DNA from 3 places in the Kluyvera sp. 1366 genome. Region 3 is predicted to be linked to each of the others. Evidence: predicted binding sites of a transcription regulator. Region 3 holds the regulator's gene; each other region holds the start of a gene.
What was found. Region 3 encodes LexA, which represses DNA repair genes until DNA is damaged. Its sites were predicted from a motif close to TNCTGTATGTACATACAGNA; they were not measured.
Positions count from the first base shown of each region.

Region 1: a site for LexA is predicted at 2,641-2,660, ahead of umuD (translesion error-prone DNA polymerase V autoproteolytic subunit). Genes of this name have one in related genera too.
Region 2: a site for LexA is predicted at 2,863-2,882, ahead of umuD (translesion error-prone DNA polymerase V autoproteolytic subunit). Genes of this name have one in related genera too.

Region 1 covers NZ_JBTRDW010000015.1:35,751-41,232, forward strand. The annotation lists gene ACVLVH_RS23180 (division plane positioning ATPase MipZ) at 1-536, opposite strand, end outside; gene umuC (translesion error-prone DNA polymerase V subunit UmuC) at 830-2,104, opposite strand; gene umuD (translesion error-prone DNA polymerase V autoproteolytic subunit) at 2,113-2,562, opposite strand; gene ACVLVH_RS23195 (XRE family transcriptional regulator) at 3,083-3,301, shown strand; gene ACVLVH_RS23200 (hypothetical protein) at 3,499-3,771, shown strand; gene ACVLVH_RS23205 (DinB family protein) at 5,229-5,482, shown strand, end outside.
Region 2 covers NZ_JBTRDW010000013.1:46,883-52,364, forward strand. The annotation lists gene ACVLVH_RS22535 (SOS response-associated peptidase family protein) at 1-321, shown strand, start outside; gene ACVLVH_RS22540 (acyltransferase family protein) at 427-1,533, shown strand; partial or broken gene ACVLVH_RS22545 (DUF4113 domain-containing protein) at 1,631-1,891, opposite strand; gene ACVLVH_RS22550 (DUF1281 domain-containing protein) at 1,780-2,367, opposite strand; gene ACVLVH_RS22555 (XRE family transcriptional regulator) at 2,526-2,795, shown strand; gene umuD (translesion error-prone DNA polymerase V autoproteolytic subunit) at 2,993-3,412, shown strand; partial or broken gene umuC (translesion error-prone DNA polymerase V subunit UmuC) at 3,421-4,695, shown strand; gene ACVLVH_RS22570 (AAA family ATPase) at 5,106-5,482, shown strand, end outside.
Region 3 covers NZ_JBTRDW010000011.1:74,016-79,497, reverse strand. The annotation lists gene ACVLVH_RS21425 (conjugal transfer protein TraF) at 1-249, opposite strand, end outside; gene zur (zinc uptake transcriptional repressor Zur) at 701-1,219, shown strand; gene ACVLVH_RS21415 (CsbD family protein) at 1,295-1,507, opposite strand; gene dinF (MATE family efflux transporter DinF) at 1,672-2,994, opposite strand; gene lexA (transcriptional repressor LexA) at 3,131-3,745, opposite strand; gene ACVLVH_RS21400 (diacylglycerol kinase) at 3,851-4,219, opposite strand; gene plsB (glycerol-3-phosphate 1-O-acyltransferase PlsB) at 4,347-5,482, shown strand, end outside.

The sequences.
Region 1 (5,482 bases), on a different contig from region 3:
TCTCTATGGGCTTTCCGATCGCATATGCGGGATGTGGCTAACTGCATCTGGGGATAATCAGCCAGTACTTCAGCTGCTTGATGCGCCTCATTAACAAACATATTCGTAGGGGCCATGTTGAGGACTAAAAAACCTCTAACATTCTCATTAAAGTCTTTAGCTGCGGTAAATACTTCGCAAGTGTGTGGGACGACATCTAAATCCATTTGTGATGGTCTAAGCGGCGAAATAAAAACATCCGCTGACATCAACCCACTTCGCATTTCTGCACTATCACGACCTGCACAATCAGCGATGACATAGTCATAAGACTTTGCATGTTCTTTAAGCATAGCCTTTATATTACCTGTGGCACCGGTAACTGGAATGTGTGGAAGAGATTCAGAACGGTTGTTATACCAGGTCAATACAGATTTTTGGTCATCTGCATCTACGATTATGACCGACTTACCCTGCGACTTAAGGCATGACGCAATCGATACTGCAAGAGTACTTTTACCCACGCCACCCTTCTGACTTCCTAGTACGATAATCATAACAACCTCGATTAATAACAAGATATGATCTTATCATAATCATATCTTGTTATCTTAACAAGATAATTTTAATGGCATAGGTTTATGATTAATAAGATATTATTATCTTATTATCTTATTATCTTATTATCTTATTATCTTATTAACTTGTTATGGGCGGCAGTTGTGGGTATGTAACGGCTCAGTTAAGCGGTTAGCAACTCCTGCCAAACTAATCCTGACTGCTGATGCGCTGCTCATCACGTGCAGCGCTGATAACGATCGGCTTCTTATCCGGATTTGTTCGACAGACCTTATCTGACAAATGCCACAGGGATATCTTTCCAGTTTGTCGTCCATGCAGGTGATAGCAGCTCCCGTTTCATTTTCCACTCGTTGTTCACTCCCTGACGCGCAAACCACAGGTTTCCCAGCCCGGACTGGTTAATACCGTCCAGCACCTTCATCAGCTGCGCACTGTTTTTTCTCGGCTGATCTTCATCGAACAGGTTCAGCTGGCTGACGCCATGCGGCGTGAAGTCATCAAGCATGATGCCTGCCGTCATATAACGGCGACCTTCCACCCAGATGCGGTCCAGCGATCGCATGGCCACCTCAATGACGTCACGCGTATCCTGCGTCGGACGCGGGAGCTTCTCGCCGGCGCTGTTGCCGTAGAACACCTCATCTTTCGCGTGCGGCGAGGTGCGGATAAATACGCCAACGTGCCGGCAGAACTGGCGCTCTTTCCTTAGCTTCTCGGCAGCGCGCGTGGCGTACTGGCAGAGCGCCTCCTGCATGGCCACCTTTGTAGTAATGCGTTCGCCAAAAGAGCGGCTGGAGACGATCTGCTGCTTTGCCGGCGGCATCTCCTCAAGCGGTATGCAGGATTCGCCGTTGAGTTCGCGCACGGTTCGCTCAAGCACAACGCCGAAATTTTTGCGGATCAGGGCAGGGTGCGCTCGCGCCAGCTGCAGGGCGTTTTCAATACCCATCAGGGTAAGGCGCTTGCCGATGCGACGTCCCACACCCCAGATTTCCTCTACGGGCTGATTGGCCAGCAGCGTTTCAGTGCGCCTGGGATTACCGGGCGTCAGCGCCAGCACGCCGCGGAACTGCTTCCATTCCTTGCTTGCCCATTGTGCTGATTTCGCGAGGGTTTTTGACGGGCCCATGCCCACGCCGACGGTCAGGCCAATGGTGGACAGTACGTGCGCGCGCAGGCGCCGGCCAAAGTGCTCAAAGTCCTCGCAGCCATCGATGCCGCTTAAATCGAGGAACATTTCATCAATGGAGTACTGTTCTACCCGGGGCGTCATTTCTTCCAGTGCTGTCATAAGGCGCTGTGATATCGAGTGGTACAAAGCGTAATTGCTTGAAAATACGTGAACTTTTTCAGGGTATTCCTGTGCTTTAAGCTGAAACCAGGGCATACCCATTTTTATATTCAGAGCGATGGCTTCGACGGATCTCGCGATAACACAGCCATCGTTATTGCTTAACACCACCACGGGTTTGCCGCGCAGGTCAGGGCGGAACAAGGTCTCGCATCGGGCATAAAACTTGTTCGCGTCGGCTAATCCAAACATAGGCATGGTTACCTCCGGCGCGCGCGCGTACTGTTAAAAAACCATGTGACCACGCCAAGCAGCTGCAGCTCTTCCGGATAGATAACGGGGTAGGCCGGATTCATGGGCAGCAGCGCAAGGCACGGCTGCAGCTGCAGGCGCTTGACCGTGAACTCGCCGTCTACTTCCGCGATGACGATGTCGTGGTGCGCGGCTTCTTCTGCCCGATCAACCACCATGACGTCGCCGTCAAACAGGCCGAGATCCTGCATGCTGTTGCCGCTGGCGCGCACGAAGAACGTCGACGCGCGCCGGCGAATGCAGAGTTCGTTGAGGTCGAGCTCTTTTTCGACGTAATCCTGCGCCGGTGAAGGAAAGCCGGCCGCGCAGGGGTCAGCAAACATTGGCACGCGCACACGCGGCGTGAATATGGGTGGCCAGAGCAGCATTAGGCCGGAAGCGTACGCCGCGGGTTTCATGTTGCTGCCCCCGGGATGTACACAGGGTGACGGGTGAGTGCTGTAGGTAAGTCGCGCATAAAATCCTCCTCATAATAATACTGTCTATGCATACAGTATTAAGGGGCGGGATTTAGATGGCAAGAGGAGACAGGCAGTTACGTGCCGTAAACGGTTTTATGTGGCTGAGAGGCATGCGAAAATTTTTTTGAACCTGACCTATGATGAGGCCGGGCAAGAGATGCGTACGGATGCGTTCTCTGGCTGTACTCCAGCAGCCCGGCCTTCCGCGGCCGGGCTTCTTAAACTGCTTTATCTGATTTCGGGTCGGGTGCGTAAGCAGTCTCTGCCGGTTCCGGTGAAATGACGCTTCCTCGCACAGCTGTTCGTTCCTCGCGCTGCTGCGGTACGCCTCAGCCGTGACTGCGGCGAGCGTTGCGGGCTGACAGTTGACGGCAGGTACTTCTTTCCGGACCCGTTGTGCAGGGCAGGCGAATCGCCTGAATCTGGAAAACCCTCCCTTAATTGTCCGGGGCAACCTATGGATGGTCACACCTCTCCCGCACGCTTTCTCGCTTATCTTCTGGCTGAGCACTACGTCTCCGTTTCGCAGCGGTGTGACCGCAGCGGGCTGGACAGCGATATCGTCTGGGATTTTCTGGCGGGGCACCTGCCGGTGAAGCAGACGCTGGCCGACCAGCTGGGCGTCGTTTTTCACTCCCCGGATTCTGGATCACCCGGCAGGCACTATGGGGCATGACGGATGCAGGGCCCGGCCAGATGGTGACGGTGTGCAGCTGTGCTAAATTAAGGCTCGCCGGTACGGGTTATAGGCTCCGTATTTCACCAGGGGTTAAATAGACTGTCCCCGTACCGGCATCCTTCCCCGTCATGCTTCTGAACTACGGACCTCCGCATGGCACTCTCAGACAGGCATACTTTACTCCGGAGGTAGCTATGAGTTCTGATGATATGAAAGCATTCATAAGGGAAAACCGCAGGCGGGCGCAGGAAATGCAGGAGTACGTTATCCGCTATGCTGACGCGCGGGATGCGGTTGGTAATGTGGCCATCCGCATCTGGCAGGCGGGTCATGAGATAAATCACGATACCCTCATGGAATGCCTGCGCGACCGGCTGGCGCTGGCGCGCACAACCGGCGATGAAAACAGTCAGGCATACCTGCAGCTGGCCATCAGTTCGCTGGAGTTTAATAAGGGCAGGCTGTAAGGAAAAAACGTCCCCTGCGGCGGACCCCGCTGGGGAAAAGGAGTCGTCTGGTGAGCCAGCTTATCGTGCCAGTATACTGAGTTTAGCAGCGGACGGGCGTCTGTCCCGACGGCAATTCAGGTTCGTCAGCTAAGTGCCAAACGCGGACACTGGCGATTGTAATTTGCTTCGGGACCAGTACGAGGCGATTTTCTTTTGCTACTCACATGGACTCGGTAAAACGCCCAATCTGCCGAACTGCTTTGCAGGAACGAAAAAAGGCGGGGTGGAAAACCCCCGCCTTTGTTCAAGTTCCTTCAGCCATTAGCGGCGTCCGGTCAGTTGCTGAATCGCAACGATAAGCTTTACTCCGGTTAGCATTATCTGCATCACCAGGAGGACAGTTCCTAAAGTTATCACTTCGGCATCTCCGTATTCAGGAGAGCGCCACACGCCGCTTATGCCCTTGGACTTCCCTCACGGCGCGTATCAATCACTAGTCGATACATGCAGCACCCTATAAGTGGGGGCAGACCGGACGGCTCCACCCGTTTCCGGTCGGGAGAATTCGTTACCTTCACCCGTTAGTGCTGCACTCAAACCGACAAGCCCGAACATTATAAGCCAACAATGGGGTTGACGTATATTGACGGGGCCGTCAATAGTGCTAAAATTGCATCACTAGTCGATACATGCAGCACCCTGTTCCTGAGCACGGCTTCCAACCGTACCCGGAACTGAAAATAAACCTGGTCTTCCAAACCGGGTTTTTTTTCGCCCTCAGTAAGCATTTCTCTCGCATTGCATTACTTATGCTCATCATACACAAATAGCACGAATTGCTAAAGCTTTTTAAAAAAGTTGTGATTGTGTTTTTCGCATGTCTACTTTTTTCTACTGTTTGGTAAAACGCCTATAGCACCGAAGTTATGCAATACAGATGTATTACATGGCACCCACGCCAGCTGGCGGCGTTTCGGTAAAACGCCCATAAGACCGAATCGCCCCGCTGCGGCGCGTAATACTATATGTAGTGCCTCTCTCAGCTGAGAACCATACCAGATATCGTGGTCAGGCGGTCAGCGCCGGGTCAGGCCGCGCCGGTTGCCCCGCTGCGCCATTCGGTAAAACTCCGGTAAGAGAGGGTTTCCCCGAATCAGAATCTGCGCCAGCGAAGTTTTATTCTTGCTTTTTACAGAGTTCACAATCGCGAGTTATAAGGTGTCATTCTGACATCAAGCCTATGTCCGCTGGGTATTTACATTCACTTGACTACCCATTTGCGTCTTGCTTGACCGCGTTTTTGCATTTCACTTGGTCATCTCCAACAAAAAAAGCAGTCAAAATCCTGCCAGATTGACTGGCAGCTAAGAGCGAAGAGCGGACCTTGTTTATGCTTATACTTTTTGAATTAGAACCCCTGCTTCATAAACTACTTATTGATATGCTATCGGAACTGGCAAATCAGGAAGAAATTCATGGACAAGAACACACTGGTTACACTCTTGAAATTTAAGCGCTGGATTGATGCTGAAACGCTAAAAGCAGTTAAAGGTATCAGTGAATCTGCTTATGCAGAAAAGCGTCATCTGATGTTAAGACTGATGAACCATATACATGTGGTAGACATGATTTTTAGAGCAAATATTTCGGGTCAGCAGCATGGTTACACTGCCCTGAACACCCCTGAAACACCCTCAGTAGATGAGCTTGAGATCAAAATGGACGACGT
Region 2 (5,482 bases), on a different contig from region 3:
ATCTTCCACAGAAAAAAGCAGCCCCTGTTTTTTGCCGCCATCGGTAAGCAGCCTTACGGACAGAGCCACGGTAAGGAAGGGTTTGTCATTGTGACCTCATCGAGTAACCAGGGTATGGTCGACATCCACGATCGCAGGCCGCTAGTGATCGCTGCTGATGCCGTCCGTGAATGGCTGAGTGCTGACACCACACCACAACGGGCAGAAGAAATCGCCCGTGATGCGGCAGTTCCGGAGAAGGACTTCACCTGGCGCCCGGTGAGCGCGAAGGTGGGCAACATCCATAATCAGGGTAGTGAGCTTATTGAACCCGCTCAGTAAGAAATACTTCACCCTCATAAACAAGTAGCTGGCCTTGTTACGGCTGACTTCCCCAATTAGACTGGCCTTACCTTTTCAGAAACTTCACGAAATCTAAACACATTAATGAAAATGCAATTGCAGTCCGTACAGGCTCTGCGCGGACTGGCCGCGCTCTCGGTGATGGCCTATCACTATCGTGAGGAAATTGATGCACAGTTCTCCGGCCTGGGAAGTTCCATGTTTAACTGGGGGCTCACCGGGGTAGACCTTTTTTTTGTGCTGAGTGGCTTTGTTATAACTCTCTCAGTTTCACGCATGAATTCCGGAGTTGCGTCAGCGGCTGACTTTCTTAAGCGTCGTGCAGCTCGCCTGTTACCTGCCTATTTCATTCTGCTTGCCGTTAACTTCCTGCTTGGCGGAGCAATGGCCACCTTCCACTACCCCGATAAGGTCCTGAATCTGATCAGCGCGCTGACTCTGACCGTTGCTTATACGCAGCACGGACCTTTCTATGTTGATGACGGTGGATTGTATGGGGTCCGGTGGACGCTCAATTATGAGTTTCTGTTTTATCTGCTGATGTCCGTATCCCTGCTGACCCGATGGCGCTGGGCTGCATTAGCTGTTCTGCTGACGACACTCCTCATCGTCGTTCCCGTCGCCAGTGGACAGAATCTGACGCTGAATACAGCCGGTTATGACTTCCCGCATGGCTACCTGAACCTGATGAGCAACCCAATTATCTGGGAATTTGCTGCGGGAGTAGTGACGGGGCTCCTGTGGCCGCACATGCGCAAATTGCCGGTTGCAGCACGTATTCCGATGCTTGTTGCAGGCATCCTGCTGGCCGTAATTCAGATCGTACTAAATCGCCATGTGGGCCATGGTTTAACTGAATCCGGTACGGTGCTGGCATTGTTATTAGCAGCCGTTGCCTTTAACGATGACTGGCTGGCTCGTATCACACCAGGATGGCTGGTATTCATCGGCGACATATCCTTTTCGCTCTACCTGTTGCATATGGTGACCATGCGGGTAGTGAAAAAAAACCTGCCCGTAGAGGGTGTCATGCTTTTTATAACAGCGATGATTGCGTCGGTGTTCCTGGCCTGGCTGTCTCGTCGTTATGTCGAACCTTTGGGCCAAAAGCTGTTTATGCGCGGGGCGACTTCACGCTCCCCGTCAGATTCAAAAGAAATGAGCAGGCGTACCGAAGCACGAAACATCTGACGTACAATAAAAGCGCGGGGAAGATGAGTGTCCCCGCGGCATGTCCTCAGTATTTCCGCTAATAAGAATGCTGTTTAAAGAATCGTCCGGAAGTGATTTATTTGATTAGGGGAATATCACTGAGTCGCGTCGTGTATCTGGGCGAGAGCATTTCTCTTTTCATCTGCCAGCTGCTGTCACGCGCTCCCTGCCCTGCAAACCAGACCTTTCCCCTCCCGGAACGATTTATCTTATCAAGAGCTGACATCAGCGCATCGGCGTTTGCACGCGGCTGCTGTTCACTGAACATGTCATACAGCGCCACACCCGACTGATAGAAATCGGCCAGACTGACGCCGGCTTTTGCGTACCGGTATCCGGCGTATCGCTGCCCGCCGTCACGTTCAGTGCCGGACAGGGCGCATATTCCGTTGCGGCTGTCGGACGCAGCAGACCGGCACACCCGGCCAGAAAAAGCTGTATCCCCTCCCCCGCTGCCCGCACGTAGCCGGGCGCGTCAGCGCTCCCTTCCATCAGCGCTCTGACCTTCGAAACTTCACTTTCCGGGCCTGTGACCCGCAGCCTGTTGGCACACCAGTTCGGCATGTCGACTACTCCGTTAAGGTTTGCACGGTGCCATCTGCACCGTGCCGCCACTGCAGCCGGGCGGACAGCTGAGCAAACAGGGGCGACAACGGAAGCCGCACGCGCCGCCGGAGCGGACTGAATGTCCCGCGCGGCGGGGAACGGGTGAGTATGTCGGCGAAGCTTCCCTTGTTGGTGAGGCCGCCCGGCTAAGGTGGAGGCACGGTGCAGCTTAATCAGCCGAAGCACGGCTATGGCCACACGGGTCATTAACCGGCGTCAGGCGAAACGATGACGCCGTTAAGCAGCGGAGCGCAGCGACTTCCGTCTTAACGTGCCGGCGATAAGCGCAGGATGATTTCTGAAAAAATGCAGAAACTGCACTTTTTCAGCGCTATGATAAGAGAAAACCGTGAGGGGAAATGCACATGACGGGATGGCAGCTGAGGCTGTGGCGGAAAGGCTTGCTCTGGAGCCGTGAACGGGCCGCCGCAGAACTGGGGGTGAGCCTGCGCACCTATCTGATATATGAAAATGCCGACGCCGTTAAGCGATCGGTGGCCATGGCCACGGTGACACTGTCGCTCATCAACCTTATGCCGGCACTGCGATCCGATCAGCTGAGCAAGGAGCTCCTGCTGCAGATGCTGCAGGATATGACCGGCGACGTGGCAGAAAATGAAACTGAACAGCTTTAAGGCAGATGAGCCTGCTGGGCTGCTTTTCCTGTTCCACCCTGCTTGTAAGATAAATTTCTCCCATTAACACTGTATACATAAACAGCATTACTCAGAGGAGGATTTATTATGCGCTACGCACACACAGCCACTGCCGGTCCGGATGTAATTCGCCCGGAGGCCTCATCATGAAACCCGCAACCTGTGCTCAGGGCCTGATGCCGTTCTGGCCACCTCTCAATACGCCCCGGGTTCGCGTACCGCTCTTTGCCGAGCCCTGTGCGGCCGGCTTCTCCTCCCCGGCCGCGGATTACGTTGAAAAAGAGCTGGACCTCAACGAGCTGTGCATCCGCCGGCGCGCCTCCACCTTTTTTATTCGCGCCAGCGGCAGCAGCATGGAAGGCCTCGGTCTTTATGACGGCGATGTCATGGAGGTTGACCGGGCAGAAGAAGCCGCGCACGGCGACATCGTCATCGCGGAGGTAGACGGCGGATTCACGGTCAAGCCCCTGCAGCTGCAGCCGCGCCTTGCGCTGCTGCCCATGAATCCGGCTTACCCCGTCATCTATCCGGAAGAGCTGCAGCTGCTTGGCGTGGTCACATGGTTTTTTAACAGTACGCGCGCGCGCCGGAGGTAACCATGCCTATGTTTGGATTAGCCGACGCGAACAAGTTTTATGCCCGATGCGAGACCTTGTTCCGCCCAGACCTGCGCGGCAAACCCGTGGTGGTGTTAAGCAATAACGATGGCTGTGTTATCGCGAGATCCGTCGAAGCCATAGCTTTGAATATAAAAATGGGTATGCCCTGGTTTCAGCTTAAAGCACAGGAATACCCTGAAAAAGTTCAGCTTTTTTCAAGCAATTACGCCTTACACCATTCAATATCGCAGCGGGTAATGACTGCACTAGAGGAGCTGACGCCGAAGGTTGAGCAATACAGTATCGATGAGAAGTTTTTGGATCTCACCAGTATTGATGGCTGTGAAGGTTTTGAGCATTTTGAGCGCTGGCTGCGCGCCCATGTTCTCGCAACTACAGGCCTTACTGTTGGCGTTGGTATGGAGCCAACTAAAAATCTGGCAAAATCCGCGCAGTAGGCAAATAAAGAATGGAAGCAAGTCAGGGACGTCCTGGTTTTAACGCCCGGCAATCATCAACGATCTTAGACGCTACTGCATAATTAGCCAGTAGAAGAAATATAGGGTGTAGGTCGCCGCATTGGTAAAAGACTTAACCTGATAGGTATTAAAACCGCTCTGCAGTTAACCCGCGCACACCCACAATATATACGTGACAACTTCAGCGTTGTGCTGGAATGCACATTCAGGGAGCTCAATGGGAAAGCATGCATCCCACTGGAAGAGTTTGCGCCTGCCAAACAGCAAATAGTTTGTAGTCGAAGTTTTGGTGAACGCATCACCATAAAAACCGGTATGCAGCAGGCCTTGTGTCAATACGCTACGCGCGCGGCAGAAAAGCTTCGTAGCGAGCGACAGTACTGTCGCCACGTTAGCGTTTTTATTCGCACATCACCTCATGCAAACGGTGAAGTCTTTTATGGAAAAAGCGCGGGCGAGAAGTTAACGATTCCTAAACAGTATACGCGCGAGATTATTAAAGTCGCTATGTGTTCACTCGATCACATCTGGCTAGAAGGACGCCGTTACATGAATGCAGGCATAATGCTTGACGACTTCACGCCAAATGGCGTCAGCCAACTGAACCTGTTTGATGATAACCAGCCTGAGGCTAATAGTGCGAAGCTGATGAAAGTGCTCGACGGCATCAATCAATCTGGCCTGGTAAATGTTTGGTTTGCGGGGCAGGGTATTAATATAGAGTGGAAGATGAAAAGAGAAATGTTGTCACCGGCATGGACATCGAACTGGAAAGATATCCCCGTAGCAAAAGTATACTGATGCTAAGTAAAAACAAATACCCCTGGCAATTGAGGCATATTTCCAGCATCAATCACGTTGAAGCCCCGGGAATTTCAGCTTGAAATATTACAAAATTAATTATTAAAAACAACAATTTAATATACTTTTTTGGTGGGTAATTCTATCTGAAATTTAATTATCATTCTCTACATCTAAAGTCCTCATCTGTAGTGAGTCCTTAACTCATGCGCAGCCAACCTTGGTACAACAAATAAAACGAATCCGAACAGAGGCAGGGGAGGGCGGTCTTTAGGCCTCTCATTGAATATAGTTACAGTCATCGACACAGAAAATCGCGCCCGTGCAACATTTTTATGAATATCAAAAAATGTTGCACGGGCAAATTATAAATGTACACTCATTTTATTGATTGCCAATGGAGTTGAGTGATGAAAAGTACTTACGGTGGCGTGGATGAAACAGCCCGCAGGGCGACCGCAATGCTGCGCAGTATGAGCGATGACATAATAGGGAAGCGTCACGAGTTTGGCCTAGATAAGTATTACCAGACTTACACACGTAATACTGTGGCAAACATGCCAAAACTGAGTCGCCGCGCAGTAGAGCAGGCGATTGCAGAGATGGAAGAAGAAGGGTATGTCTTTGGAAAAAAAGATGCAGGCAATGCCAAGCACTATGCTCTGACAGTACAGGATGTAGTGGACATCTATGAACACCGTAAAGTGCCCAAATATCGTGAGCTCCACGAAGAAGGTGGTCCGTTTACTATTTTCATCGTCAATCTTAAAGGTGGCGTGTCCAAGAC
Region 3 (5,482 bases):
GTCGGTAACCTGTGCGCCGGCTGATGGCAGAATGATGCTGACGTTATCTTCAGGCTGCGCCTTGGTCATCAATGCTGGGTTAGCCAGCACCGCTGAACTCCAGGTGGAAGAGGCTACGCCGGTACCGCCCATTGCGTCGTTACGCGCGTCGTACCATGTACCTGCTGCCAGAACTGAGGAAGAGAGAAATACTGCATTCAAACCAACAAGATAAGCTACTTTTTTGTGCCTGAATAATGTCTTCGCCATGAGCCTGCCATCACCTTTGAAATGTCGCTGAATCACTCACCGACTGAAAGTTTAGTTAGCCGCTATTCTGAACCCTGGCTAACGCTTCATTGCTGTGAATTAAAAGGAAATAGCACTGCTATTCGCAGAATTGGACGCTTCCACGCCATTCCGCTGTGTTTTTATGCAGAAAAATTAACAGTGGGTTAATTGATACCAGAAATTACTTAAGACCTTTTGAACCATAGCCGCTAACCCGGTGAGTTGCAAAGCAAAATCCGTGCAGGCGTTGCGCTGCCTGGTCGGACGCATTTTACAGACATAAGGGTTGCAGCAATATTGACGGGAAAATGGCGATGGTAATCTATTGATTGAGGAGAATTTTCTTAGGGATTTTAAGGACAATAAGCAATCACAGCAGCGTTAAATTTTGTGTGATAAAATAACATCACCTGCAACCCGGAGAATGCTTATGTCAAACCTCACGCCAGAACAACTTCTTACCCAGGCTGAATCACTTTGCCTTGATCGCGGCGTGCGCCTGACCACTCAACGCGCCGAAGTGTTGCGCTTAATGGCAGAGCAGAATGGTTCGATAAGCGCTTACGATTTGCTGGATCAACTGCGTGTCAGTGAACCGCAAGCAAAACCGCCCACCATCTATCGCGCGCTGGATTTCCTGCTGGAACAGGGATTTATTCATCGCGTAGAGTCAAATAATAGTTACGTGGTTTGCCATCATTTTGATGAGCCAGCACATACTTCGGTGATGTTGGTGTGTGACGGTTGTGCGGCAGTAAGCGAAAAACATGCTCATGGCGTGGAAAAAACCATCGCTGCATTAGCGGATCAGGCGGGATTTTCTCTGCGACATACCGTAATTGAGGCACATGGCCTGTGCGAAAATTGCGCAGAAGTGGCGGCTTGTACGCACCACGAAAGCTGCGAGCATGACCATCAGGCCGAGGGTAAAAAGCGGATAAGAAAATAGGGAGGCACATCCTTGTGCCGGGCCAATCACTACGCTAAATGATTGGCGGGTAGGAGCATCATCCGTGAAGTGAGATTACCAGCGGTAATCTTTGTTGGTTGTTTCCCAGTCTTTAACTTCTTTCTCGGCCTGGTCTTTACCATAACCGTAGCGTTCCTGGATTTTACCAACCAGCTGATCGCGTTTACCTTCGATCACAGTGAAGTCGTCATCGGTCAGCTTGCCCCACTTCTCTTTAAACTTGCCTTTGAACTGCTTCCAGTTTCCGCTCGCTTCGTCTTTGTTCATAATATTCCTCCACTACATCCTGAGTGAGATAGATATATTGCCTGCTTAGCTGGCGATATACCCAGACAACGCGCTACTCATATGCGCCGTATGAGGTAATTGTAGTAGCCGCTTCGCAGTTTGCAGAGAAATACAGATTAATCTGTAGGTTACGCTTCGCTTATTCAGGCGTTAAACCAGCTATCGCGCCGCCAGTGACCACGCCAAATGAGCCACAGCGTCAGTCCGCGTAACGCGAGGAATACCGTCACCGCCAGCCATAAACCGTGATTACCGAGCCACGGCAGCGTGAGCAGCGATACGCCGTAGCCGATCGCCGCCATCACCATGCTGTTGCGCATCTCACGCCCGCGCGTCGCGCCGATAAACATGCCGTCCAGCAGATAGCACCAGACGCCAACCAGCGGCAGAATCACTTGCCAAATCAGATAGCGGTCGGCCATCTCTCGTAGCGCTTCCAGTGACGTCAGCATCGCCACAATCTCCGGACCGGTGAATGCATAAATCAGCGCAAAGATCGCGGCGACGAAGCATGCCTGGCGACAAGCCGCATGCCAAATCAGCAATAGTCGGCTGCGATCTTTGGCCCCAACCGCTTCACCCGAACAGGCTTCAACCGCGTAGGCAAATCCATCCAGCGCGTATGCGGTGAAAGTGAGGAACATCAGCAGCACCGCGTTGACTGCCACTACATCCGGCCCAATGCGTGCGCCAAGGATGGTGAGCGACGCGAAGCAGATTTGCAGCATCAAAGAACGCAGCATAATGTCGCGATTGAGGCGGAATAGCCGCGCCGCATCGCCGCGCCAGCTGCTTTTGAGTAAAGCAAAGTGGATACCGCGCATCTTCAGCACCCGCGCCACCATCCACAAACCCACGCCCAGCGTGACATATTCTGCCAGCGCGGTAGCCGCCGCCGCTCCGGCGACACCCCAATGCAGTTTGAGCACGAACAGCAGATCCAGCAGGATATTCACCAGGTTGCCGATGATTAGCAGCACCATCGGTGCCCGCGCGTACTGCACGCCCAGCAGCCAGCCAAGAATCACCAAATTGGTCAAGGTTGCGGGCGCACTTAGCCAGCGAATCTCAATAAATATTTTCGCCTGTTGCTGCACTTCCGGGCTGCCACCCATTAAAGCTGCCGCCAGGCTGCTGACCGGCGTTCGCAGCACCATAAACAGCGCACCAAAAACCAGCGCAATCAGTAGCGGTTGTATTAAGGCGCGCGCCAGCGCCGTTTTGTCATTGGCGCCAAATGCCTGAGCGGTGAGTCCGGTGGTGCTCATGCGCAGGAACAGCAGGAGCATAAAGATGAAGCTGGTGGCGGTTGTGCCCACGGCGACGCCACCGAGGTAGATTGGGCTATCGAGATGACCAATAACGGCGGTATCCACCACACCCAGTAATGGGACGGTGATATTTGACAGGATCATCGGCAGCGCTAGCCGCCAGAGCGTTTTATCTGAGGAGGAAAACAGCTGCATTAGCCCATTCCGTTGTGTGCGGTAATCAGCGTAATGGCGCCAGAATGAGCCGCAGAAAGAGTCACAGAGAAGTAAAACAGCAGACTGCGGTCAGCGCAAACACGCACCGCCGCAGTTAAAGTGGATCAGAAACTGATCAGAGCCACTCGCCGTTGCGCACAATCCCGACAGCTAAACCTTCAACGGTTAGCGACTGCTCACGGGTATCCACGACAATCGGCTGAAAATCGGTGTTTTCAGGTAGCAGATGGACAATCGCACCCTGCTTTTTCCAGCGTTTCACTGTGACTTCATCATCAATGCGCGCCACGACAACCTGGCCGTTACGCACTTCCTGCGTTTTGTGTACCGCTAACAGATCGCCATCCATAATGCCGATGTCTTTCATCGACATACCGCTCACGCGCAGCAGGAAATCGGCGCTCGGTTTAAAGAGGTTAGCATCCACCTGATAGTGGGCTTCGATGTGTTCTTGAGCCAGCAAAGGTTCACCGGCAGCGACGCGGCCAATCAGCGGCAGCCCTTCGCTCGGTTCTTCTTCCATCAGCAAACGAATTCCGCGCGATGCGCCGGAAACAATTTCAATTACGCCTTTACGCGCCAGCGCTTTCAGATGCTCTTCGGCAGCATTGGGCGAGCGGAAACCCAGTTGCGCAGCAATTTCCGCACGCGTTGGCGGCATGCCCGTCTGGTTAATATGGTCGCGAATCAGGTCATAGACCTGTTGCTGCCGTGCAGTTAACGCTTTCATCCCGCCCCCTGGTTGTTTATACAGTCGCTGTGAGTATATACAGGTATTCGCGAAATGAAAACCGTAACAGAGGGAAAAATCAGCGGTTTGATGAATCTGGAATCCCTATCTCAAATGCGTCCAGAGCAGCGCGCTCCAGACGAACAGAGCCAGTAAGATAGTCAGCAATACGGCAGCCGATCCCATATCTTTGGCGCGGCCCGCGAGCGGATGTTGCTCCTGCCCGATGCGGTCGACCACCGCTTCGATAGCACTATTAAGGATCTCAACGATGATAACCAGCACTACCGAGCCAATCATCAGGATGCGGGAAAGGGTATCTACATCCAGCCAGCAAGCCACGAGAATGGCCACCAGCGCGGCAATGGCTTCCTGCCGAAAAGCGGCTTCGTGCTGCCATGCGGCACGCAGGCCCTGCCAGGAATAACCGGCGGCTTTCACTATTCTTACTAAACCGGTGACGTTATTTGCCATGTCTATGGAACCCTTGAACTATTTTGACGTCAATGTGTGGGCAGTATGAGGCGGCAGAGCCACAGACCTTCGCTGCGCTTTCTGGTATGCTTGCCGCGCTTTGCTAACAAGAGGCTTAAAGTTGTCTATGTCAGGTTGGCGTAAACTCTATTACAAATTATTGAATTTACCACTCTCTATTTTGGTAAAAAGTAAGGTCATTCCGACCGATCCTATCTCTGAACATGGGATCGATCCGACACGTCCGGTGATGTATGTTTTGCCTTATGATTCAAAGGCTGACCTGCTCACACTGCGTGCTCAATGCCTGAAACATGATCTGCCCGATCCGCTGGCTCCGCTGGAGATCGATGGCACCCTGCTGCCGCGCCACGTGTTTATTCACGATGGCCCACGCGTAATTCCCTATTTCGTGGCCAATCCCGAATCGGTAAAGCTGTTCCACGATTATCTGGATTTGCACCGCAGCAACCCGCAACTCGATGTGCAAATGCTGCCGGTCGCGGTGATGTTTGGTCGTGCGCCGGGACGTGAAACCTCCGGTGAATCCACGCCGCATCTGCGCGTGCTCAATGGCGTGCAGAAGTTCTTCGCCATTTTGTGGCACGGCCGCGACAGCTTTGTTCGCTTCTCGCAAACCGTTTCGTTGCGCCAGATGGCGACCGAGCACGGCACCGATAAGTCGATTGCCCAAAAGCTGGCTCGCGTGGCGCGCATTCATTTTGCCCGCCAACGTCTGGCCGCGGTCGGCCCGCGTCTGCCTGCACGTCAGGATCTCTTCAACAAGCTGTTACAATCCAAAGCGATCGAAAAAGCAGTAGAAGATGAAGCGCGCAGCAAAAAGATTTCGCATGAGAAAGCCCAGCAGAACGCCATCGAAATGATGGAAGAAGTGGCGGCGGACTTTTCTTATGAAGCGATTAAAGTCACTGACCGCGTGATGGGCTGGCTGTGGAGCCGCCTGTATCAGGGCATCAACGTGCATGGCGGTGAGCGCGTGCGTCAGCTGGCGCAGGATGGTCATGAGATTGTCTATGTGCCCTGCCACCGCAGCCACATGGATTACCTGCTGCTCTCCTACGTGCTTTATCATCAAGGCCTGGTGCCGCCGCATATTGCTGCCGGTATTAACCTGAACTTCTGGCCAGCCGGCCCGATTTTCCGTCGTCTGGGCGCCTTCTTTATTCGTCGTACCTTTAAGGGCAACAAACTCTATTCCACCGTGTTCCGTGAATATCTTGGCGAGCTGTTTAGCCGGGGTTA